2 regions of the Lysobacter helvus genome follow, and region 2 is predicted to be linked to the other one. Evidence: riboswitches for the same ligand, from Rfam matches in the RefSeq annotation. Region 2 holds a riboswitch; the other holds the start of a gene.
The links. A riboswitch is a leader RNA that binds a small molecule or an ion and turns the genes downstream of it on or off. The one in region 2 is predicted to bind cobalamin.
Positions count from the first base shown of each region.

Region 1: linked by a shared signal. The riboswitch ahead of LYSHEL_RS07025 (ribonucleoside-diphosphate reductase subunit alpha) and the one ahead of btuB (TonB-dependent vitamin B12 receptor) in region 2 are both predicted to bind cobalamin.

Region 1 is NZ_AP024546.1:1,439,205-1,446,647, forward strand. Features, by position in the region: gene LYSHEL_RS07005 (putative peptide modification system cyclase) at 1-1,338, shown strand, start outside; gene LYSHEL_RS07010 (NHLP-related RiPP peptide) at 1,323-1,664, opposite strand; gene LYSHEL_RS07015 (putative peptide maturation dehydrogenase) at 1,771-2,955, shown strand; gene LYSHEL_RS07020 (potassium/proton antiporter) at 2,956-4,695, opposite strand; cobalamin riboswitch at 4,792-5,013, shown strand; gene LYSHEL_RS07025 (ribonucleoside-diphosphate reductase subunit alpha) at 5,196-7,443, shown strand, end outside.
Region 2 is NZ_AP024546.1:1,652,111-1,659,553, reverse strand. Features, by position in the region: gene bioD (dethiobiotin synthase) at 1-639, opposite strand, end outside; gene LYSHEL_RS08135 (TMEM175 family protein) at 636-1,370, opposite strand; gene LYSHEL_RS08130 (GAF domain-containing protein) at 1,446-1,928, shown strand; gene LYSHEL_RS08125 (TfoX/Sxy family protein) at 1,925-2,302, shown strand; cobalamin riboswitch at 2,334-2,576, shown strand; gene btuB (TonB-dependent vitamin B12 receptor) at 2,717-4,606, shown strand; gene LYSHEL_RS08115 (hypothetical protein) at 4,841-5,569, shown strand; gene LYSHEL_RS08110 (hypothetical protein) at 5,629-6,666, shown strand; gene LYSHEL_RS08105 (lanthionine synthetase LanC family protein) at 6,671-7,443, shown strand, end outside.

The DNA of each region.
Region 1 (7,443 bases), 210 kb from region 2:
ATCGATCCCAACTTCGCCCTCGCGTACATCGCTGCGGGCCGGACGTATGGCCGAATTGGGGATGTGCCCGGCATTCGTCGCGAGTTCGACAAGGCGAACAAGCACCGGGATCACCTGGCGCCGAGGGAGCTGCTGACGCTTGACGCGCAGCTTGCACGTTTTGGGCCCGTCGAGCCGATGCTGCAGCGCTGGCAACAGTTGATTGCGATGTATCCGGATAACCAGGACGCGCATTTCGTCCTCGCCGTGGAGCTGATGCTTCGTGCGAATCAGTTCGAAGCCGGCCTGCAGCATGCAAAAGCTGCGTCGACATCGCAGAACCCGTATCGAGACAACGCCGTCACCCTGCAGGGCATGCTGCTGACCGGCATGGATCGTATCGATGATGGCCTGAAGATGTTCCAGGCGGCGTACAAGTTCGGCTTCAAGGGCGGTGCGGACGACTATGCGCGTGCCTATGCAGCGAAACGCGATTTCGCCAGTGCGCAGCGTGTCCTGGGAAGGAAGGCCGCCTCGGGCACGACCGTCGGCGACCTGAGGCACCCGATGCAGGAGATGTTGTTCGCACTGGACCAAGGCGATTTCGACACGGCGAGGGCGCAGGCCCAGCGTGGCACGCACAACGCACAGTCGGCCGAGCCGTTGTTTGCGCTTGCGCAGTGGCGCCTGCAGGCGCTGACGCTCCAGACGATCGAGCGCGCCATGCCGAAAGCGGACCTCGAGCGGGCGTTGCTGGCTGAAATCGATCACGTGCGCGCGCGGTCTGCGGAAACGGACGTTGTCGCGTCGAACTACAGCGAGATCCTGCTCCTCGCGCTCGGTGACCTTGGTGGATCCATCGATTCCCTGCCGACCGTACGCGCAGCATTGGCGGCGATCGAGAATTCAAAGGATTGGCAAGGTTTTCCGCTGATGGCGCAGATGCACGAGGTCCTGCTCGCCGAGCAGGATCGACTCTCCGGCAAGGCCAACGCAGCGTCCGCCAGGTTGGCGCCCATCGCGTCGCGGGATGAAGCGCTGGTCGCGGTGCATGTCGCGCTGGCGCGCGCGGCGGGAGAAGCGAAGCAGGATGCGTTGGCGCTGCGCCAACTGGATTGGCTGGTCGCGCATCGGGGTCGGGCGTACATGGAATGGGCGGCGGAAGGTGCGCTCACGCCATCCAACGTCGCGCAGACCACCCTGGCGCACCTTGAAGCGGCGGAGCTCCTGGCGCGATCGGGCCAGCAGGTGGCCGCAAAGGCGCGGCTGGCGCGCTTCCTGTCGTCCTGGCCGGCGAACACGTTGCCCGAGTTTCTCAGGCAACGTGTCGCCCGCCTGCAGGATCAATCGTCTGCCTGAAGTTCCATCGGCGCGCCGTAGTTCACGATCGCGTTCAACGTCTGCTCGAGCTTCCCGCGCTGCTGCGCGATCTTTTCCTTCGAAGCCAGCTGCGTTCCGGCGGCAAGTTGCAGGCAGCTGCCGCCGGACATTGCGGCCTGGTCTGACGTCGCAAGCTTGGCGCCGGCAGAGTCCGGGGCCTTCCAGCCTGCTTCCACGAGCGCCGCATGCGCATCGCGCTTGAACAAGTCGCGGAAATCGTCATCGCTAGACAGCCGATCGAGCAAGGTGCGGACGACTTTCGGGTCGAGTGGTTCGGTCGGGCCCGGGCCTTTCTTCATTGCCATGCGTGTCTCCCCATTTGAGCAAGTCAATACCCCGGGTGGCGACGCTACCCTTGTCTCGTGGTGTTCACAAGCTCTAACGTTGCCGTTTTACGCTCAGGAGCGTTCGATGCGCGTGCGGCGCTGTGCGGTGTTGTGGCTCGAGCCGAGGGAGACAGCACAGTTCCAACTGGAGGACCTGCTTTCCGGAGGCACTGGCATCGTGAGCCAAGTCGGCTGGCGAGCGCACGCACCGCAGTTCGACGAAGCATTGCCGGTGGACGAGGACGACGTGCTGTTGCTCGGCCGGCTCAGTCCCGTGGATTGGATCGACGATGGTCCCCTGCGCGCAAAACACGGCGCCGCCAGGCTGCGCACCTTGCTGCGTGCCGGCCTGTTGATCGGCCAGGGGAAGGCGTGGCGCGCCCAGCGACTCGCCGATGACGAATTGCGTGCCCAGCATTGGTACGGCTTGTCGGCCGTAGCCCACGCCAGGTCTCGATGGGTCGGGTTGGACGCGGCCCGGGAAGTGGCCGAAGCCGGCATGGATACGGCGGCCGGCCTGCGCAAACACTACGGACCGCCGCCCCCGACGCTCATGGAGCGCGGCCCCGCCGACGAACGCGTGCGCTTGCCGCGCGCGGTCCCGACCGCGCTTGATGCACTCTTCGACCAAAGGAGCACCTGTCGCAACTTCGATACCGAAGCCGTTCTGTCGCAGGTGCAGTTCGCACATGTCGTCGAACGTGTCTTTTCCGCACGCGGGCAGGTGCATGGCGCCGACGATTTCAACATGCTGAAGAAAACCAGCCCGTCTGGCGGCGCAATGCATCCGACGGAAGCGTATTTCATCGTGCATCGCGTCGAAGGACTTGCTCCCGGGCTATATCACTACCACTCGGTCGAACATGCGCTGCAACCATTGCCGTGGGAAGGCACCCCTGAAGCGTTGCGCGCCTTCGCGCGCCTGGCCGTCGGAGGTCAGCACTGGTTTTCGGACTCGCCAGTCCAGGTTGCGCTGGTGCCGCGTTTCGCGCGCAACTACTGGAAATACCAGAACCATCCCAAGGCGTATCGCGTTGCGATCCTGGACATCGGGCACCTCTCCCAGACGCTGCTGGTCACGGCGACCGAGCTTGGACTTGGCGCCTACATCACAGCGGCCATCAACGAGGTCGACATCGAACAGGCCTTCGGCCTGACAAGCTACGTGGAAAGCCCACTGGCGGTCTGCGGCTTCGGCCTCCGCGCGGACACGATGACGACCTCGGAGTTCGATCCCAACCGCAAGATCTGGCCGCGCAAACCGAAGTGATCAGCGGCCGCCGATCAGGCGCTCGCCCACGCCGGTGAATTTCAGGCCCACCTGCGCCACGCGATCGTCCTTCAGCGTGCGCACGACCAGCACCGCCTTGCCGAGCGCGAGGCGGTCGCCGACCTGGGGCTGTTCGTCGAAGCGTTCGTCGAACAGCTGCGAGGCCGTCGTCGCCGAGAAGCGCGACGGGATGCTGAGGTTGTAGAACGCGGCCAGTTCGCCCAGCGGCACGTCGCCCGGCAGCGCGAAGCTGCCGAACAGGTCCTGCTCCGCCAGCCGCGCATCGCTGCCTTCGGCGAACAGCCAGTCCAGGCGCGGCGCCTGTCCGGTGGGCGCAAGGAAGTACGCGTAGTCGTTTGCCTTCAGCGCTTCCGCGTCTTCGGGCAACAGCACGCGGCCATCGCGCACCACCATCGCCAGGCGCACGCGGCCGGGCAGGGCATCGCCGCGCAACACCGCGCTGCCGGGCGCGATGCGATAGCCGACCATGTCGTATTCCAGCTGGCCCGGCAGGTCGAGCTGGATGCGGCGCGTGTTGGGATCCGCGCGCGGCACCGCAACGTCGAACCAGTGCGCCGCGCGTGCCAGCGTCCAGCCCTGCACCACCAGCGAAGCGAACACCACGACGAAGGCGACGTTGAAGTACAGCGTCGCATTCGGCAGGTTCATCAGCAGCGGAATGGACGCGAGGAAGATGCCGACCGCCCCGCGCAAGCCGGTCCACGCGATGAAGCCCACTTCCGCGGGCCGGTAGCGGAACGGGAACAAACACGCCGCCACCGCGATCGGCCGCGCGACGAACATCAGGAACGCCGCCACGCCCAGCGCCGGCCAGAAAACGCCAAGCAACTTGTGCGGCGACGCCAGCAGGCCGAGCAGCAGGAACATGATCAGCTGCGCGAACCACGTGGCCGCGTCCTGCACCGACAGCACGTCGGTGCGCGCGCGGATCGGGCGATTGGCGACGACGATGCCGGCCAGGTACACCGCCAGATACCCGCTGCCGCCCGCGAGGTTGGTGAAGCCGAACAGCGCGACGGCACCGGACAACGCGAGCCACGGCGGCAAGCCCGACGGCAGGATGAACTTGTTGAGCGTCCATACCATCAGCCGCCCGCCGAGATAGCCCGCGACCAGGCCGAAGCCCACCGCCCACACCAGGCGCATCGCCAGCATCACCGGCCCCGCGGATTGCTCGCCCGCGATCCACGTCGTCAGCGCGATGGTGAGGAACACCGCCATCGGATCGTTGCTGCCCGATTCCACTTCCAGCGTCGCGTTGGTGCGGCGCTCCAGGTGCAGGCCGCCGGCGCGCAGCAGGAAGAACACCGCGGCCGCATCGGTGGAAGCGACGATCACGCCGAGCAGCAGCGCCTCCAGCAGGGGCAGGTGCAGCAGGTACATCGACGCGAACGCGGTGAGCGCCGCGGTGATCACCACGCCCAGCGTCGCGAGCACCACCGAGGGCAACACGCTGCCGCGCACGTGCGCCGCGCGCGTGCGCAGGCCGCCGTCGAACAGGATCACCGCCAGTGCGAGCGAGCCGACGAAGTAGGTGAAGCGCGTATCCGAATACTGGATGTGCCCGATGCCGTCCTCGCCGAGCACCAGGCCGAGCAGCAGGAACACCAGCAGCAACGGCGCACCGAACCGGCGCGCGAGCAGCGACGAGGCAATGCCCGCCAGGATCAGCAGCGCACCACCGAGCAGGCGCACGTCGATGTCGTGGAGATGCTCCAACCGTGGCTCCTCGGGGTTCGGACCGAGTGTAACGCGGTGCCCTGCAAGCGGCCGTCGCGCACCGTGCATCTTGTGTTGACGATCCGCGCGACCCCCACTATGTTGTGGCCCGTCGGTTTCGACGCGCGAGCGCCGGATGAAAAGGGAAGCCGGTGGGACTTATCAGTCGAATCCGGCACTGCCCCGCAGCGGTAAGTGGAAACGAAGTCGCGCATTGCACTGGGGCGGTGGCCCCGGGAAGCAGCGACGAGTAGGAGGCACGGGTTCGCCCGCGCCGCGTCCACGAGTCCGAAGACCTGCCGACAGCCGCGCGCCTGCACGCCGCGCGGTGCCGGCCGCGGAATCTCCGGGGGGAGATGGCTGGTGACGCAAACGCCGGGCGTCCGCCAATCGCGGATGCGTCGCGGCCGATGCGACGCCGCCCGTCCAATGTCCCGGGGACCGCATGCCACCGACTCGCCGAGGGAGCGATCGGACCGGTGCGCCACCACGGAGCCACCATGACCCACGCCACGCTCGACCCGTCGTCGCCCGTCGACGATGCCCCCCGTTTCGACCTCACCCCGCCGCCCACCGCGACCACCATGTGCGTGACCAAGCGCAATGGCAGCAGCGAAGCGGTCGACCTCAACAAGATCGTGCGCGCGGTGACGCGCGCGGCCGAAGGGCTGCACGCGGTGGAACCGATGCGCGTGGCGACGCGCACGATCTCCGGCCTGTACGACGGCGCGACCACGCGCGAACTCGACGAGCTGTCCATCCGCACCGCCGCGCTGCTGACCGGCGAAGAGCCGGAATACGGACGCCTGGCCGCGCGCCTGCTGGCGCGCGTGATCGGCAAGGAAGTCGCGAGCCAGGAAATCCACGCGTTCTCGCAGTCGGTGTCGCGCGGGCACGAAGTGGGCTTGATCAACGACCGCCTGCTCGGTTTCGTGCAGGCCAACGCGCGCAAGTTGAACGAAGCGCTGGACGTGGCGCACGACCGGCACTTCGATTACTTCGGCCTGCGCACGCTGTACGACCGTTACCTGCTGCGCCACCCGCACTCGCGCAAGGTGATCGAAACGCCGCAGCAGTTCTACCTGCGCATCGCCTGCGCGCTGAGCGACGACGTGCCGGGTGCGCTTGCGCTGTACGGCCGCATGGCCAACCTGGAATACCTGCCGAGCTCGCCCACGCTGTTCAACAGCGGCACCACGCACGAGCAGTTGTCGTCGTGCTTCCTGCTGGATTCGCCGCAGGACACGCTGGAGTCGATCTACCAGAAGTACGGCGACATCGCGCAGTTGTCGAAATTCAGCGGCGGCATCGGCGTCAGCTTCACGCGCGTGCGTTCGCGCGGCTCGCTGATCCGGTCGACCAACGGGCATTCCAACGGCATCGTGCCGTGGCTGAAGACGCTGGATTCGTCGGTGGCGGCGGTCAACCAGGGCGGCAAGCGCAAGGGCGCGGCGTGCGTGTACCTCGAGCCGTGGCATGCGGACGTCGAAGAATTCCTGGAGCTGCGCGACAACACGGGCGACGAAGCGCGCCGCACGCATAACCTCAACCTCGCGAACTGGGTGCCGGACATCTTCATGCGGCGCGTGGAGGCGGACGCGGCGTGGTCGCTGTTCGATCCGCGCGTGGTGCCGGAATTCACCGATCTGTACGGCAGCGATTTCGAAGAGGCTTACGAACAGGCCGAACGCCAGGGCAAGGCCGTGCGCACGGTGCGGGCACGCGAGTTGTACGCGCGGATGATGCGCACGCTGGCGCAGACCGGCAACGGCTGGATGACGTTCAAGGACAAGTGCAACCGCGCGAGCAACCAGACGCTGCGGCGCGGCAACGTGATCCACCTGTCCAACCTGTGCACGGAGATCCTGGAGATCACCTCGTCGGAGGAGACGGCGGTGTGCAACCTCGGGTCGATCAACCTGTCGCGGCATTTCGACGAGGACGGACAGTTCGATTTCGACACGCTGGCGGAAACCGTGCAGTTGGCGGTGCGGCAGCTGGATCGCGTGATTGACCTGAACTTCTATCCGATCGATTCCGCGCGCCGCGGCAACCTGCGCTGGCGCCCGGTGGGCCTGGGCGTGATGGGCTTGCAGGATGTGTTCTTCCGCTTGCGGCTGCCGTTCGACAGCGACGCGGCGCGCGCGCTGTCGGCGCGGATCGCGGAGGCGATCTACTTCCATGCGCTCGAAGCCTCGTGCGAGCTGGCGATCGAGCAGGGCCGGCATCCGGGCTTCGCGGATACGCGCGCGGCGGAAGGCGAATTGCAGTTCGACGCGTGGGGCGTGGTGCCGGAGAACGCGGAACGCTGGGACGCGCTGCGTGCGCGCATCCGCGAACACGGGCTGCGCAATTCGCTGCTGATCGCGATCGCGCCGACGGCCACGATCGCCGCCATCGCCGGTTGCTACGAATGCGTCGAACCGCAGACCAGCAACCTGTTCAAGCGCGAGACGCTGTCGGGCGACTTCCTGCAGGTCAATCGTTACCTGGTGGAAGAGCTGAAGAAGCTCGGGCAATGGACGCCGGAGATGCGCGATGCGATCAAGCAGGCCGAAGGCTCGATCCAGGGCATTCCGCAGATTCCTGAGGCGCTGCGCGAGGTGTATCGCACGACGTGGGAAATCCCGATGCGCGCGCTGATCGACATGGCGGCCGACCGCGGCGCTTTCATCGATCAGTCGGCCTCGCTCAACCTGTTCATGGACAGCCCGAACATCGGTGCGCTGTCGTCGATGTACATGTACG
Region 2 (7,443 bases):
GGGATCGGGCCCTGCCTCGAAGGGCAGCCGCCCCAGGCAAGGCGCACGCAGCCGCTCCGTCAGCAATGCGACGTTGTCGTCGGCGCGCGCCATGTCGGGATCGATGCCGGTCGCGATCCAGCCGGCGAAACGGCCGCCGTCCTCGGCGATCGCCCGCTGCGTGAGATACGCGTGGTTGAGGCAGCCGAGTCGCAGCCCGACCACCAGCACCACCGGCAGGTGCAGCGCGCGCACGAGATCGGCCTGGTGCAGTTGCGTGGACAGCGGCGCGGCCCAGCCGCCGACGCCTTCCACCACCACCACGTCCGCCTGCGCCTGCAGGCGCGCGTGCGCGGCGAGGATCGGCGCCAGCGTGACCGCCACGCCTGCATCGCGCGCGGCGAGTTCGGGCGCGAGTGGATGCGCCAGCGCGAACGGATTGACGTCGGCGTAGTCGGGGCGCGGATCGCTCGCGGCCTGCAACGCCAGCGCATCTTCGTTGTGCCATGCACCGTCGACGAGGTCGCATCCGCTCGCGACGGGCTTCATGCCGACCGCGCGCAATCCTTGCGCGCGCGCCACGTGCAGCAACGCGCACGACACCAGCGTCTTGCCGACGCCCGTGTCGGTGCCGGTGACGAAAAGGCCGCGCCGTGTCATGCGCGCGCCATGCGGTCGCGCCGCGCGCGATACGCCCAGAGCCCGAAGCCCATGATCGAGTACAGCCACATCGGCCCGCCGACGGTGAGGTTGTTGAGGAACCACGGCGGCGCCACGAGCAGGAACATGCTGAGTACCACGCTCGCCGCCGCGCTCGCGGTCATCAACGCATACGCGCCGATCTCGCTCTGCGTGCGGAAGCGCTCGCCTGCATCCAGCTCGAGGAAATCCGCGCGCCGCAGCGCGTGCGCATTGAGCCGCCACAGGATCCACGACAACGCCGCGAACCCCGCGCCGTACACCATGAAGGCCGTCTGCAGGTCGAGCATCCAGTGCGCGTGGTCGATGCCCAGCTCGCTCGGCACGAAGCCGTGCGTGAGCAGCGACAGGCCGCTCGACGTCACCATGCGCAACGGATACACGTACACCAGCACGACGAGGACGAACGACAGGCTCAGCACCGTCGACTTCGCATCCTCGAGCCCGAACCGCCGGCTCCACCGGTTGTGCGCCGTCCAGAACAACGCCAGCAACGCGAAGCACGCGGCGAACGTCGGCACGCGCCGCAGCGCCTCGCGCAATTCGGCGACCGTGTCGGGCAGTTCGTTGTAGAAGATCACCAGCAGCGTCAGCGAGAACGCGAAGGCCGCATCGACGAAGGTTTCGAGCCGCGTGACGCTCTGTCCGCGCAGGCGGAAGCCGTCTTCGACCGGCAGTGGCGACAAGTCCATGGACGCTCCCCTTGCATGCTGCGCGCGGGGGCATGGTAACGAGGTCCGAAGGACCCCGCTGCTACACTCCCGCGCATGTTCACGACCTCCACGCTGTCCGGCGACAAGCCGGCGCAATACGCCCAGCTGGCCGAACAGGCCGCCGCCCTGGTGTACGGCGAGCGCGACCGCATCGCCAACGCCGCCAACCTGTCCGCGCTGGTCTTCAACGCGCTGCCCGACCTCAACTGGGTGGGCTTCTATTTCTTCGACGGCACCGAGCTCGTGGTCGGCCCGTTCCAGGGCCTGCCCGCCTGCATCCGCATCCCGCTCGACAAGGGCGTGTGCGGCAAGGCGGCCACCACGCGCACCACGCAGCGCATCGACGACGTGCACGCCTTCCCGGGCCACATCGCCTGCGACTCGGCCTCGATGTCGGAACTGGTGGTGCCGCTCGTGAAGGACGGCGCGCTGGTCGGCGTGTTCGACATCGACAGTCCGGTTCCCGCGCGTTTCAGCGTTGAAGACCAGGCAGGGTTGGAAACAATCGCCCGTCTTTTCCTGGAGTCGATGGCGTGAGCACGGTCAAATTGCGGAACATCGGTCCCAAGAGCGCGGCGTGGCTGCGCCAGGTCGGCCTGCGTTCGCGCGAAGACCTCGAAGCCGTCGGCGCGGTGGATGCCTTCATGCGCGTCAAGCGCGCGGGCTTCAAGCCGAGCCTCAACCTGCTCTACGCGCTCGAAGGCGCGTTGCTCGACTGCCACTGGCAGGAAGTCCCCGAGGCGCGCCGCAGCGAGCTCGTGCAGGCCGCCGAAGCCGCCATCGCCCTGCTCCCGCCGCCGCGCAACCGCCCGGCCGCCTCGCCCGTCACGACCACGCAGGTCGCCGACAATCACATGGATTCGGCGCCCGCGTTCGAGCTGCTGGACGAACCGGTCGGCGACGCCGACTGACCCGCGGCGCCCGCGCGCCCCACGCTGCAGTACACTGCGCCCGCTTCGTGGTGACCCGACGGCTGTCGTCGAAGGGTTGAAACGGGAAGCCGGTGACGGATCGCACAGCGATCCCATTCCGGCGCTGCCCCCGCAACGGTAGGCACGCAAAGGCCCAGGCATCCGCCACTGTGCATCGCACGGGAAGGCGCCCGGGCCGGGACCGCCCCGCATCGATCGATGCACGGCGGTCCGGCGCGCAAGCCCGGAGACCGGCCACGGAGTCGACTGGTTGCGATGCGGAGGGCATCGCGGCGGCCACGCCGTCGCTGGTTTCGCTGTCCCCCGGCCCCGCGTATCCGCTTCGCTCCCTCCGTCCGCGACTTTCCTTGCTGACCCAAGGCGCGCGGGCGTGCGCGCCGGAGAGCTGAATCCATGTTCCGTACTTCCCTGGCCACTGCGATCGCGTTGGCCGTGTTCCTTCCCTCTTCCCCCGTGCATGCGCAGGACGCGAGCGACGCCGATGCGCTCGACCGCGTCGTCGTCACCGGCACGCGCACCGCGGTCACCGTCGATGATTCGCTCGCGCCGGTCGAAGTGATCGATCGCGCGGAGATCGAGCGCGCGCAGGCGCGTTCGCTCGCCGACCTGCTGCGCGGCCGCGCCGGCGTCAACCTCGTCAACCAGGGCGGCCTGGGCAAGCTCACGACGGTGTTCATGCGCGGCACCGAATCCGACCACACGCTGTTCCTCGTCGATGGCGTGCGCGTGGGCTCGTCGACGTCGGGCCTCACGTCGATCCAGGATTTGCCGGTCGAAATGATCGACCGCATCGAAATCGTGCGCGGCCCGCGTTCGAGCCTGTACGGCTCCGAGGCGATCGGCGGCGTCATCCAGGTGTTCACGCGCCATCCGCAGTCGGGCGTGCGCACGCGCTTCAAGCTCGGCGGCGGCAGCCACAACCTGCGCGAAGCGAGCGCGGGCCTGGACGTGGGCTTCGATCGCGCGTGGTTCGGCGCGGATTACGCGCACCAGTCCAGCGATGGCTTCCAGTCGTGCACGGGGGCGGTTTCGCCCGTGTTCGCGGGTTGCTTCATGGAAAACCCGGATCCGGACAACGACGGCTACGAAAACAATTCCGTCTCGCTGCGCGCCGGCATCAAGCCGGTCGATGCACTCACGCTGGACGCGAACGTGCTGCGCGCCGAAGGCCGCAACGAATACGACGCGGAACCTGCGTTCGGCTTGCCCGACCTGTCCAGGACGCTGCAGCAGGTCGTCGGCGGCAAGGCGAAGTACGAACTGGCGCGCAGCACGTGGACCTTGTCCGCCGGCCGCAACGTCGATCGCTCGGTGCAGTCGCGCGACAACGATCCGCTGGGCAGCTTCGAGAGCAAGCGCGACGGCGCGTCGCTGCAGGGTGACATCCGCGTGGCCGAGGGACACCTGGTCACCGCAGGCTTCGACTGGGCGCGCGATGCGGCGGTGATCCTGGATGCGTTCGATCCCTTCAGCAACGTGGTGCGGTCGCGCAACAACCGTGCGGTGTTCCTGCAATACCAAGGCGACCTGGGCCGAAACGACGTGCAGGCAAGCGTGCGCCACGACGACAACGAACAGTTCGGCGGGCATTCGACCGGCAGCCTCGCGTGGGGCATCGACCTGTCGCACGGCTTGCGCGTCTCCGCCAGCGCCGGCAACGCATTCAAGGCCCCGACCTTCAACGAGTTGTACTTCCCGTTCTACGGCAACCCGGACCTGTCGCCGGAAACCTCGGACAGCTTCGACATCGGCCTGGGGCAGCGCCACGACGCATGGCATTGGCAGCTCGATGCCTACCAGACGCGCATCGACGACCTGATCGTCTACGACAGCACCTTGTTCATGGCGAACAACCTCGAACAGGCGCGCATTCGCGGCGCCGAACTCACGGCCGGCACGACGCTGGGCGGCTGGGACATCACCGGCGCGGCGAGCTGGCTCGACCCGCGCAACCGCAGCCGGACCAACGACAGCGAGAACTACGACAAGCTCCTGCCGCGTCGTGCGCAGAAGACCGCGCGCCTGGACGTCGATCGCGCATTCGGTGATTGGCGCATCGGGGCCACGGTGATCGGCGAAGGCCGTCGCTTCGACGACGTCGCCAACACGCTCGAAGTCGCCGGCTTCTCCACGCTCGACCTGCGCGCCGAGTGGCGCGTGGCCGATGCCTGGACGCTGCAGGCGCGCGCGAGCAACGTGTTCGACCACGACTACGAGACGTCTGCGTATTACGCGCAGGCTGGTCGCGAATACGGGTTGACCTTGCGGTATTCGCCTGATTGAACAAGACCGTGGGCGCGGCAATAAGGCCGCGCCCACGGCCGTTCACGACGTGAGTCAGATTCACGTCAATCCGCCACTTGCGGTCTCCCCGACGGGCCGAACCCTCTTTGCGGCGCCGTCCAGTCGCATCGAGGGTAGCGTTCCGATACCGACGTTCACTGCCACCCGCTGACCGGCCCGCGCGCCGCGAGCCGTGCTCCTTTGCATGCGAGATCACTCGCACGCGAGGGCGCCATGTTCAAGGTCAACAATCTCATCGTCAGCCTGATCCCCGGCGCGAAGCTCGACATCAACGAGTGCGGCAATTGTTCGCCCGACACGCACTGCAACGGGTGTACGAACCAGTACAGCGATTGTCCCGGAGGCTGCAGCAACCAACGCTCCGACTTCAGCGAACACTGCCCGCCGCAGTTCGAGGATCCCGCCGAACTCGTGAAACTCGAAGCTCTCCTCGAGCAGGCGCTCGTTCGGGTTCGCGCGCGCCACCGTGAACGCGCCACCCTGCGGCCGCGTTCGCTCCAGGAATCCGATGCCCTCATCGAGCGGCTGCAGGCAACACTGAAGGAAGTCGACGCCCTCAAGCCCGTGCAGGCCGACAAGCCTGAGGTAACGGTGATTCCGCCCGCCGGCATGTTCCGCGTCCGCGATCTGTTGATCAGCGTCCTGAAACCTTTCGACACAGCCGCCGACTCGGGTTGCCCGGGCTGTACGTGCGTCGCGGGCTGCTCGGGGGCGACCGGTTGCACAAACGCGTCGACCAGGGAAGATTTCGATCCAATGGAAGAGCGCGAGCGCTTCGAGCTCCAGGCGTTGCTCGGCCACGTCACCATCGCCACCGGTGTGAATGGCGCGGCGCGCGCGCCGACCACGAGCGCGGAGATCACCGCGTTGCGAGCGGCGCTGCAGGATGCGATCGCCCGGCTTGAGCGCGTCCGTGCACTGTCAGGCGAACAGAAGCGTTGAATCTGCTGGACGCCACGTTCCGCACGAGCGCCGCCTTCGAACTCGTGCAGTTCGAGCGCATGGCGACGACCGAGCAGCGCACCCTCGCAGGGTTGCGCAATGATCCTGAGTGTTTCGGTGTCCTGAAGCCAGCGCGCGACGGCGAAGACATGAAGGCCGTCTGCCTGCGCACCGCACTGCTGTGGCTGTCGCTACGCACGCCCGGCGCGCTGCCGCGATGCCTGCTCGATCCGGACGAAGGTGTCGCCAACGCCGCAGTCGCACGCCTCGTGCTGGACCACATCATCGAGATCGAGACCGAGCGCGGGTTCGTTGGTGGTGCCGCGTGGTGTCCCATCGAACGCCCGGACGCAAATCTCGTCGGCGAAGGCGTCATCGGGCGCCTGTCGCTGGATGCGCTTCGATACGCGGCCGCGTTGCGCCTGCACGATCCGCTGGTGTTGTCCTCCCGCCTGTACGACTACTTCCGGCTGCCGCAGACGCCGGAGATCGTTTCGTCGCTCGGCGAGGCAGCCGAACGCGCGGGAATCTGGCGACTCGCGCCGCCGCTGGAGTGGTCCACGTCGACGACCGAATACTGGCGCTATTTCTCACGCCGAGGGGCCCCGCCCGCGCGCTGCAAAGCATATGTCAGCCCGATGCCGTCTGCTTTCGTCGAGGTCTTCGAACGATTGATGAAGGTGTTCGATGCGCTGCCGGTGTGTGGCTTCAAGATCGGGTCGGACACCGAGCAGCTACTTAGGCCCGACAAATGCGTGGTCTATCTCCCGGATCGAAAGGCGCTCGAGGAGTTGTGCGCCGCGTTGTCGCCGATCGTTGCAACGCTGCCTGCGCATGGCGTTCCCTTCACGGCGGCGCTGGAATCGCGTGGCGTTCTGTCCTGGGGAGCAGACCCACCCCGGGATGACGCGCGCCTTCCTTGGCAAGGTCCCAGCTGGCGTCGATGGATCACCGATCGTCTTGCCGTGACCTTGTGCGGTGGCGCCCGCCTGGCCGAATCGCCGCTGCAATTCGCGCTGGAGCGCCTGCGGCTCGAGGGCGTCGACACGACCACGTGGGCGCCCCTCGACCCGGGGGTCCATCCCGCTCATGCGTGAGTCGTTGGCCGAAGCGCTGGTCCTTCACCCCGACGTCCGGGTCACGCCGGTGTCCGCGCTCGACCCCAGCGTGCGCGACCAACTGGCCGAGGACGCACACAGCGTGCAGAGCCGAGTCCGGAGCCGCGCGACATCCCGAACGCTCGATGCGGCGGGCGCCGAACTGCTCAATGCGTTCGGCACCCCAACCACGGTGGCGGATGCCATTGTCGACTTCGCGCTGCGCCACGCGCTCGATCCGAGGCAAGTCCTGATGGAGGCCTATCCCCTGCTTCGGCAGTGCAGGCGAGAGGGGGTGCTGGTTGCCCCCGGAGAGTCCGGTGCCAACGCACTCGCTCCGACCCTGTCGCGCGGCGGTGCATTCGACGTGTTGCATTGCGTGCAGTCGCTGGAAGACGTTGAGGTTTATTGCACGGGATCGGACGGGGGCGGCACGGCAGCATTGAAGATCGCCCGTCCAGGCGTAGATCGGAATGCGGCATTCGACCGCGAGCGCGCAATGCTGGCGCATGCCGACGGCTGCTGCGTGCCGAGACTGATCGAAGCGGGCACTTGGGAGGGTCGCGACTTCCTGCGACTGGAATGGATCGAGGGCCGAGATCCGCTGCACTGGGCAAAGGAGGCCTCGCTGCCTGCGCGCGTCACCTTAGGCGTTGCGATCCTCCGCGCCTGCGCCGCGTTGCACGATCGAGACATCGTCCATGGCGACATTCATGCGGGCAACGTCCTGGTCGATGCTGATGGCATGGCGACCATTCTCGATTTCGGACTGGCGCG